Linked DNA regions of Myxococcus xanthus. The protein of the gene in region 2 interacts with the protein of the main gene of each other region in a pairwise test. Links are inferred from orthologs where the notes say so. Each region holds a gene or a part of one and is shown on either strand. Other genes may lie near its edges. The genes, in order: panC and BHS09_RS19790.

Region 1 (3,291 bases), 2.4 Mb from region 2 along the record:
ACGTGGAAGGGGACGTTCTCCGGCGGCGAGGCCGCCCACATCGAGGCGAAGCTGAAGCGCTGAGCGCGCCTCATTTCACCAGGCGGAGATGACCACGACGCGGCGGAGGTGGCTCGTCCGGGGGTCCGTCCGTGGGCGGAACGTCGGCGGGCGGATCATCGCGCCGCTCGCCCTGCACTTCCCGGAGGAAGGTGCGCGGGCGCTCCGCTGCCACCGGCACGGGTGCCACGGGCAGGGGCTGCGCCGGACGTGACGCAGCCGTCTGCTGGAGCAACTCCGGCGGCATGTCCTCCGGGTACATCCAGAACTCCTTCGTCACGTGGCTGGCGATGGCGAACAACGCCGACCACGGCACCGCGATGGTGAAGCGCGAGCCAGAGAAGCTCAGCGTGGAGCGCACGCCCCACTCGCCCACCGTGAGGTCCGGTGGGTCGAACCGGTACGAGAGATTGAGGCGCAGGTGCGCCTCCGTCTTGACGGAGGCTGGGACGAGCACGCCCGGACGGCGCGCGTCCAGGTGAATCATCACCATGCCCTGGTCGAGCGCGGCCAGCAGCCGCTCCTTCTTGTCGAGAACCTTCTTGTCGTCCATCGGTGTACGGCGAAAGAACTTCGGGCGCCCCTCTCAACGTCGGCGCATCGCCCGGTCCATCTCCCGCTTCGTCTCCCGCTCCTTGATGTCGTGGCGCCGGTCCTCGTGCGTCTTGCCCCGGCAGAGCCCCAGCTCCACCTTGGCACGGCCTTTCCTGAAGTACAGCACAAGCGGGATGATCGAATAGCCCCGCTCACGCACCTTCGCCGTCCAACGGTCGATTTCTCCTCGGTGCATCAACAACTTGCGCCCCCGAGTGGGAAGGTGGTCGAAGACGCTCGCCGCCTTGTAGGAGCCGATGTTCGCGTTGAGCAGGAAGAGCTCGTCCCCCTTGGGGAGCGCGTAGGCGTCCGACAGATTGGCGATTCCGTCTCGCAGAGACTTCACCTCGCTTCCCGTGAGCGACAGCCCGGCCTCCAGCTTTTCGTCGACCGTGTAGTCGAAACGCGCACGACGGTTTTCCGCGATGACTCTCACGCCGGGCTCGCTGCCCACTCCCTTTGACTTCCCTCCGGATGTCATACGCGTCCCGCGTTCTCCTCACCACCCAACTGCATGTTGTCGATGAGGCGCGTCGTGCCACTGAAGGCCGCGACGAGCAACCGGGCAGGCTGCCCGGGCGCCACCGAAGCCAGCGGCGTCAACCGCTCCGCATCCACCAGTTCCACGTAGTCTTCCCGGAGCCCCGCCGCTTCCAATTCGCGCCGGACGGCCGCCACCAGGGGCTCCGACTCCCGCGTGCCCTCGCGCAGCAGCGCCTGGGCGGCCTTGAGCCCCCGGGACAGGGCCAGCGCCCGCTGCCGCTCCTCGGGGGATAGGTAGGCATTGCGGCTGCTCATCGCCAGGCCGTCCGGCTCACGCACCGTCGGCATGCCGACGATGTCCGCGCCCAGGTGCAGGTCCTGGTTGAGTGCCCGGATGACCTGGAGCTGCTGGTAGTCCTTCTCCCCGAAGAGCGCCACCTCCGGGCGGAACAGCGTCAGCAGCTTCGTGACGACGGTGGCCACCCCGCGGAAGTGCCCCGGACGCCGGGCCCCGCACAGGCCCTGGCTGACGTCCGTCACCTCCACGTACGTCTGGTAGCCCTGCGGGTACATCACCTCCGGGCCCGCGGGCGCGAAGATGGCCTGCGCGCCCGCGCTGATGCACTTGGCGACGTCACCCTCGTAGTCCCGGGGGTAGCGGGACAAGTCCTCCCGCGGCCCGAACTGCGTGGGGTTCACGAAGATGGACACGGCCACCACGTCCGCGCGGCGCCGCCCCTCGCGAATGAGCGAGAGGTGACCCTCGTGCAGGAAGCCCATGGTGGGCACCAGCGCGAGCCGGTGCCCCTCCCGGCGCAGCCCCGCCGTCCAGTCCTTCACGTCCTCAACGGTTTTCAGGACGGCGGGAGCCATGACTAGGCGGGTCTCCCGTAGACGGGGCCCATCTTCTCGCCATCCTCGGTGGGCGCGGATGGCTCCACCCGGGCCGCCGGAGCCGGAGCCCCCGTCGCCAGCCGGATGTTCTTGTTCGCCTTGAAGGAGTGCTCCTCGTCCGGGAACGCGCCCTTGCGGACCTCCGCGAAGTACGTGCCCGCGGCATCCGTAATCGAGCCGTGGAGGTTGGCGTAGCGCTTCACGAACTTCGGCTTGAAGTCCGGGTTCATGCCCAGCAGGTCGTAGCAGACGAGAACCTGGCCATCACAGTCCACGCCGGCGCCAATGCCGATGGTGGGGATGGACAGGCGCTGCGTCACGGTGCGCGCCAGGTCCATGGGCACGCCTTCCAGCACCAGCGCGTAGGCCCCGGCCTGCTCCAGCGCCAGCGCATCGTCCAGAATCTGCCGCGCCTGGTCATCGCCACGGCCCTGGACGACATAGCCGCCCATCTTGTGGACGGACTGCGGCGTCAGCCCCAGGTGTCCCATGACGGGGATGCTCGCGCGGACGATGGCCCGCACCGTGTCCGCGAACTCGGCGCCGCCCTCCATCTTGATGCTGCCCGCGCCGCCTTCCGCCACCAGCCGGCCCGCGTTGCGGACCGCTTCCTGGTTCGACACCTGGTAGCTCATGAAGGGCAGGTCGGCCACGACGTGCGCCCGGCGCGCGCCACGGGCCACGGCGGCCGTGTGGTAGACCATCTGGTCCATCGTCACCGGCAGCGTGGAGTCATGCCCCTGGATGACCATGCCTAGCGAGTCGCCTATCAGCAGTACGTCCGCGCCTGCCTCTTCGAGGATGTGGGCGAACGTGGCGTCGTAAGCGGTGACCATGCAGATCTTCTGACCGATCTGCTTGAAGCGCTTCAGTGTGTGGATGGTGACCTTGTCCTTCACGGTTCACCTCCTATGGCTACGGGTTGAACGGCCTGACGGGTCCATTCGCGCCTCGCCGTCCCCTCAGGGGATCGCCGGGAGCCCTGGGCCCGCCACCGCACTCTAACGCCCCCGCGCCTGCCGTGGGGGCATTGAAGGCGGACGTCCCACCAGGAGCCTGACTTTCAGCCCCGGCGGGAAGCCTTCGGAACGTAATGCTGCGTCCCCGGCTTCGCTTTCCGGATGGTGGCAAGCAGGTCTTCCCTGTCTGCCTCGACATTCACGAAGTCGATGTCCGAGGTATCCACGACGAGGAGCGGCGTGTCCGTGTAGTGGAAGAAGAAGTTGTTGTAGGAGTGGACGAGCCCCTCCAGGTACGTGGGGTCGAACTTGCGCTCGAACT
Region 2 (3,218 bases):
GATCTTCTCCGAGTACCCGGAGGAGCCGGACCTGCAGTCCTGGGTCCGCCAGGAGCAACTGGCGCCCGCGTACATCGACTCCTTCGCCCGGGAGAGCCGGCTCAACCTCCATGGCTTCATCGAGGAGTTCCCCCAGGCGGAGAACCGCCTGCGCTTCACGGGCAAGCCGGGCGAGCGCCAGGTGGAGATTCACTACGCGGTGGACGCGGGGTTCGCCGCGCGCTGGCAGTGGATGACCGACACCTTGATGCAGGTGATGAAGGCCGCGGGCTGCCGCGAGTCGGAGGTCTGGGTTTCGGGCGTGATTCGCCGGGCGGACCACTCGGTGGGCACGGCGCGCTTCGGCCAAGGGCCGGACTCGGGCGTCGTGGACGGGAGGCACCTCGTCTTCGGAACGAAGAACCTGTTCGCCCTCACCAACGGCAACTTCCCGAACAACGGCGCCATCAACCCGACGCTGACGCTCACCGCCCTCTCGCTGCGCTTCGCGGACCAGGTGCTGCCTAGCCTGGCGCCGTCACGCACTACAGCGCGGCCTTGAGCACGGCCAGCGCGACGATGGCCGCGACGGCGAACACCTCGCGCCGCGCGGGCGCCTCCTGGATGAAGGCGTTGGCGAACACCAGGGAGAAGAGCGTCACCGAGTTGAGGATGGGCCAGGCGACGACGCGGTTTCCCGCCGCCAGCGCCATGACGAAGGCGACCTGATTGCCCACGGTGAAGAGGGCGCGCACGAGCAGGTTGGTGCGTGCGCGGCCGTCCACGACCAGCTCGCTCAACTGCGCCCCTAGCGGCCCCCGGGCGCCGAAGAGGAGCAGCAGCACCAGACAGGCGGCGCTCCTCCAGAACATCAAGGCGGTACTCACCTCCAGGTTGGTCGCCACGCCCGAAGGCTGGCCCTGGAAGAAGAGCTCCCCGCAGAGGCTCTGCACGAGCACGGCCACGGTGATGAAGAACGCCGGCAGCCACAGGGCGCGGCGGTTGTCCGAGGCCCCTCCCGCCGCCAGCAGCGAGCAGCCGGACACGGCGAGGGCGAACAGGTACTCGGTCCAGTGCACCGTGCGGCCGGAGAGCATGAGCGCCAGGGGGATGAGCACATCCCCGATACGCGAGGCGATGTTCACCCGGGCGACCGTGAGGTGCCGGAAGCCGAAGGAGAAGGCGAAGGCCACCCCCTGGACGCTCACCGCGAACAGCGCGAGCTTCGCGTTGCCATAGAGCGCCCACCCCGCCCTGTCCTCCATGGGCAGCAGCGGCGTCAGCGCCGCCAGCAAGAGGAACGGGACGAAGTTGTTGGCGAAGTTGAGGACGAGGATGGACTGGCGGCGGAGCCCGTAGCTGAGCCGGTCGAAGACGCTGTTTCCCGACCGCAACAGGACGGACGTCAGCGAGTAGAGGACTGTTTCCATCGCGTCCGCGCGTCGGCGCTCGGCCCGGGGAAGAGGCGCTCCAGACAGGGCCACAACTGGGGATGACAGGGCTCATCCAGCAGGCGCCCCAGCTCCTCTGGCGCCAGGAAGATGCCCCCGTCCACCTCCCGCTCGGAGAAGCGCAGCGGGCCTTCCATTCGGGCGCGGTAGAGGAAGATGCGCCGGTGGTGCCCATCGTCGAAGATGAACTCGGCCACGGGCACCAGCGGCCCCTCCAGGCCCAGCTCCTCCAGGAGCTCCCGCTGGGCGGCCTCCAGGGGCGCCTCGCCCGCGCTCACGTGACCTCCCGCGGACGTGCACAGGTGGCCGGGCATGAAGGTCATGTGCCGGGAGCGCCGCTGCAGGAAGACCTTGCCGTCGCGCTCCACCATCACATGCACGATGCGATGGGGCAGCTTCTGGCCGTAGATCTGGTCGCGGGGCGCGCTCCCCACCACCTGCCCCTGGGTGTCGATGACGTCAATCAGCTCCATGCCACGGACATCCTATGCGACCAGGGGCTTCCGGCCTTCCATGGGAATGACCTCGATGCGGTCCCCCACCCACTTCCGGAAGTGTGCGTCCAGGTCGTAGTTCTCTTGCTTCCAACCGTCCTGGACGGAGCCCGTCACCAACGAGCTGAAGAAGAGCTTCTTGCCGGTGACGATCTCCTCGGTGCCCATCATCCCGTCCGGCCAGATGAGGAAGTAGTAGCGGCTGTAGTTGACGGTGCGGTCCGACAGGCGAATCTGCATGTCGGGGTAGCGCTCCCGCAGCCGCTCCACGGTCGCGGTGACATGCGACGTCTCCTCCGGCATCAACTCGCCGTAGATGTGATAGGCGCGGCCGGCGGAGAGCGTCCAGGAGATGGCCCAGTCGCGGATGCCCCGCTCGTAGATGAACTGGGCCAGCTCCTCGACATGCTGGCTGTTGTGGCGGTTGAGACAGGTCAGGATTCGCGGCGCCACGCCATTGTCCACGCACAGGCCTATGGCCCGGAGCGTCTCCTGGTAGGTGTTACCCTTGGCGTTGCGGCTGGGGCGAATCTCGTTGTTGACCCGCTCGTCCATGGAATCGAGGCTGATTTCCACGCGCGTGCAGCGAGACACCGTCTTCATCATCTGCTGCGTCAGGAAGGTGCCGTTGGTGCCGAGGATGGTGGCGACACCATGGTCCGTGAGCTTGTCGATGACGTTCAGCGTGTCTCGGCGCATCAACGGCTCACCGCCAGAGAGAATCTGTCGCATGATTCCCGCGCGGATGACTTCGTCGGCCACCTTGAGCTGCTGGGGCGTGGAGAGCCGCTTCGACGGCAGGTCCTCGACGTTCCCGTAGCAGTGGATACACACGAGGTTGCACGGCGCAGTGACCAGCCATCCACAACCGATGGGACTCCGCGGCACAGGCACGCAACCCTCGAACACCTTCGCCGAGAACTCATCGCGGAGGTTGTCGTAGATGATGGTGCCCCAGCTCTCCTGGCGCTCTCTGATGCGTACGGACATGGTGAGGAATTAAGAACAGCCCCGCAGCCGACAATGGGCCGCAGAGCCTTGGTTGATGAATCTGAGCCGCCCAATCGAAAGACACACCACGCCCGGGAGGACGCCCCTGCCGCCTTGGGCATGGGTACAGTCACGTCCGCCCGACAGCGCCCCCGAACCTTCCGGGGCTCCCCCTCGTGACCTCTTGAAATAGAAGAGCCAGCCTACGCTGACGTCACAGAGATGTTACGCGGGTTTCACTTTATCCGCAAGAGCGAGTTTTTCTGTTTCTTCATGACGTCCCTGAAAGAGGCTCATCTGCCGC

The links.
Region 1: the proteins of BHS09_RS19790 (region 2) and panC interact in binary tests that used the Escherichia coli proteins (3 or more experiments, as listed by UniProt). The link is inferred for Myxococcus xanthus from one-to-one orthologs.

Annotation. Positions count from the first base shown.
Region 1 is NZ_CP017174.1:2,337,702-2,340,992, reverse strand. Bases 51-3,029 are described here. They hold panC (pantoate--beta-alanine ligase), read right to left. Parts: upstream 1,990-3,029; coding sequence 1,111-1,989; downstream 51-1,110. Other genes in these bases: panB (3-methyl-2-oxobutanoate hydroxymethyltransferase), read right to left, coding at 1,992-2,909; smpB (SsrA-binding protein SmpB), read right to left, coding at 626-1,114; BHS09_RS09975 (ClpXP protease specificity-enhancing factor SspB), read right to left, coding at 71-592; BHS09_RS09980 (serine/threonine-protein kinase), read left to right, coding at 51-63. Also shown: more of BHS09_RS09980, read left to right, coding at 1-50; BHS09_RS09955 (deoxynucleoside kinase), read right to left, coding at 3,074-3,291. UniProt on the Escherichia coli protein: Catalyzes the condensation of pantoate with beta-alanine in an ATP-dependent reaction via a pantoyl-adenylate intermediate.
Region 2 is NZ_CP017174.1:4,780,599-4,783,816, forward strand. What follows is about bases 145-3,050. They hold BHS09_RS19790 (NUDIX hydrolase), read right to left. Parts: upstream 1,904-3,050; coding sequence 1,385-1,903; downstream 145-1,384. Other genes in these bases: BHS09_RS19780 (GMC family oxidoreductase N-terminal domain-containing protein), read left to right, coding at 145-541; BHS09_RS19785 (hypothetical protein), read right to left, coding at 525-1,409; BHS09_RS19795 (radical SAM protein), read right to left, coding at 1,916-2,914. Also shown: more of BHS09_RS19780, read left to right, coding at 1-144.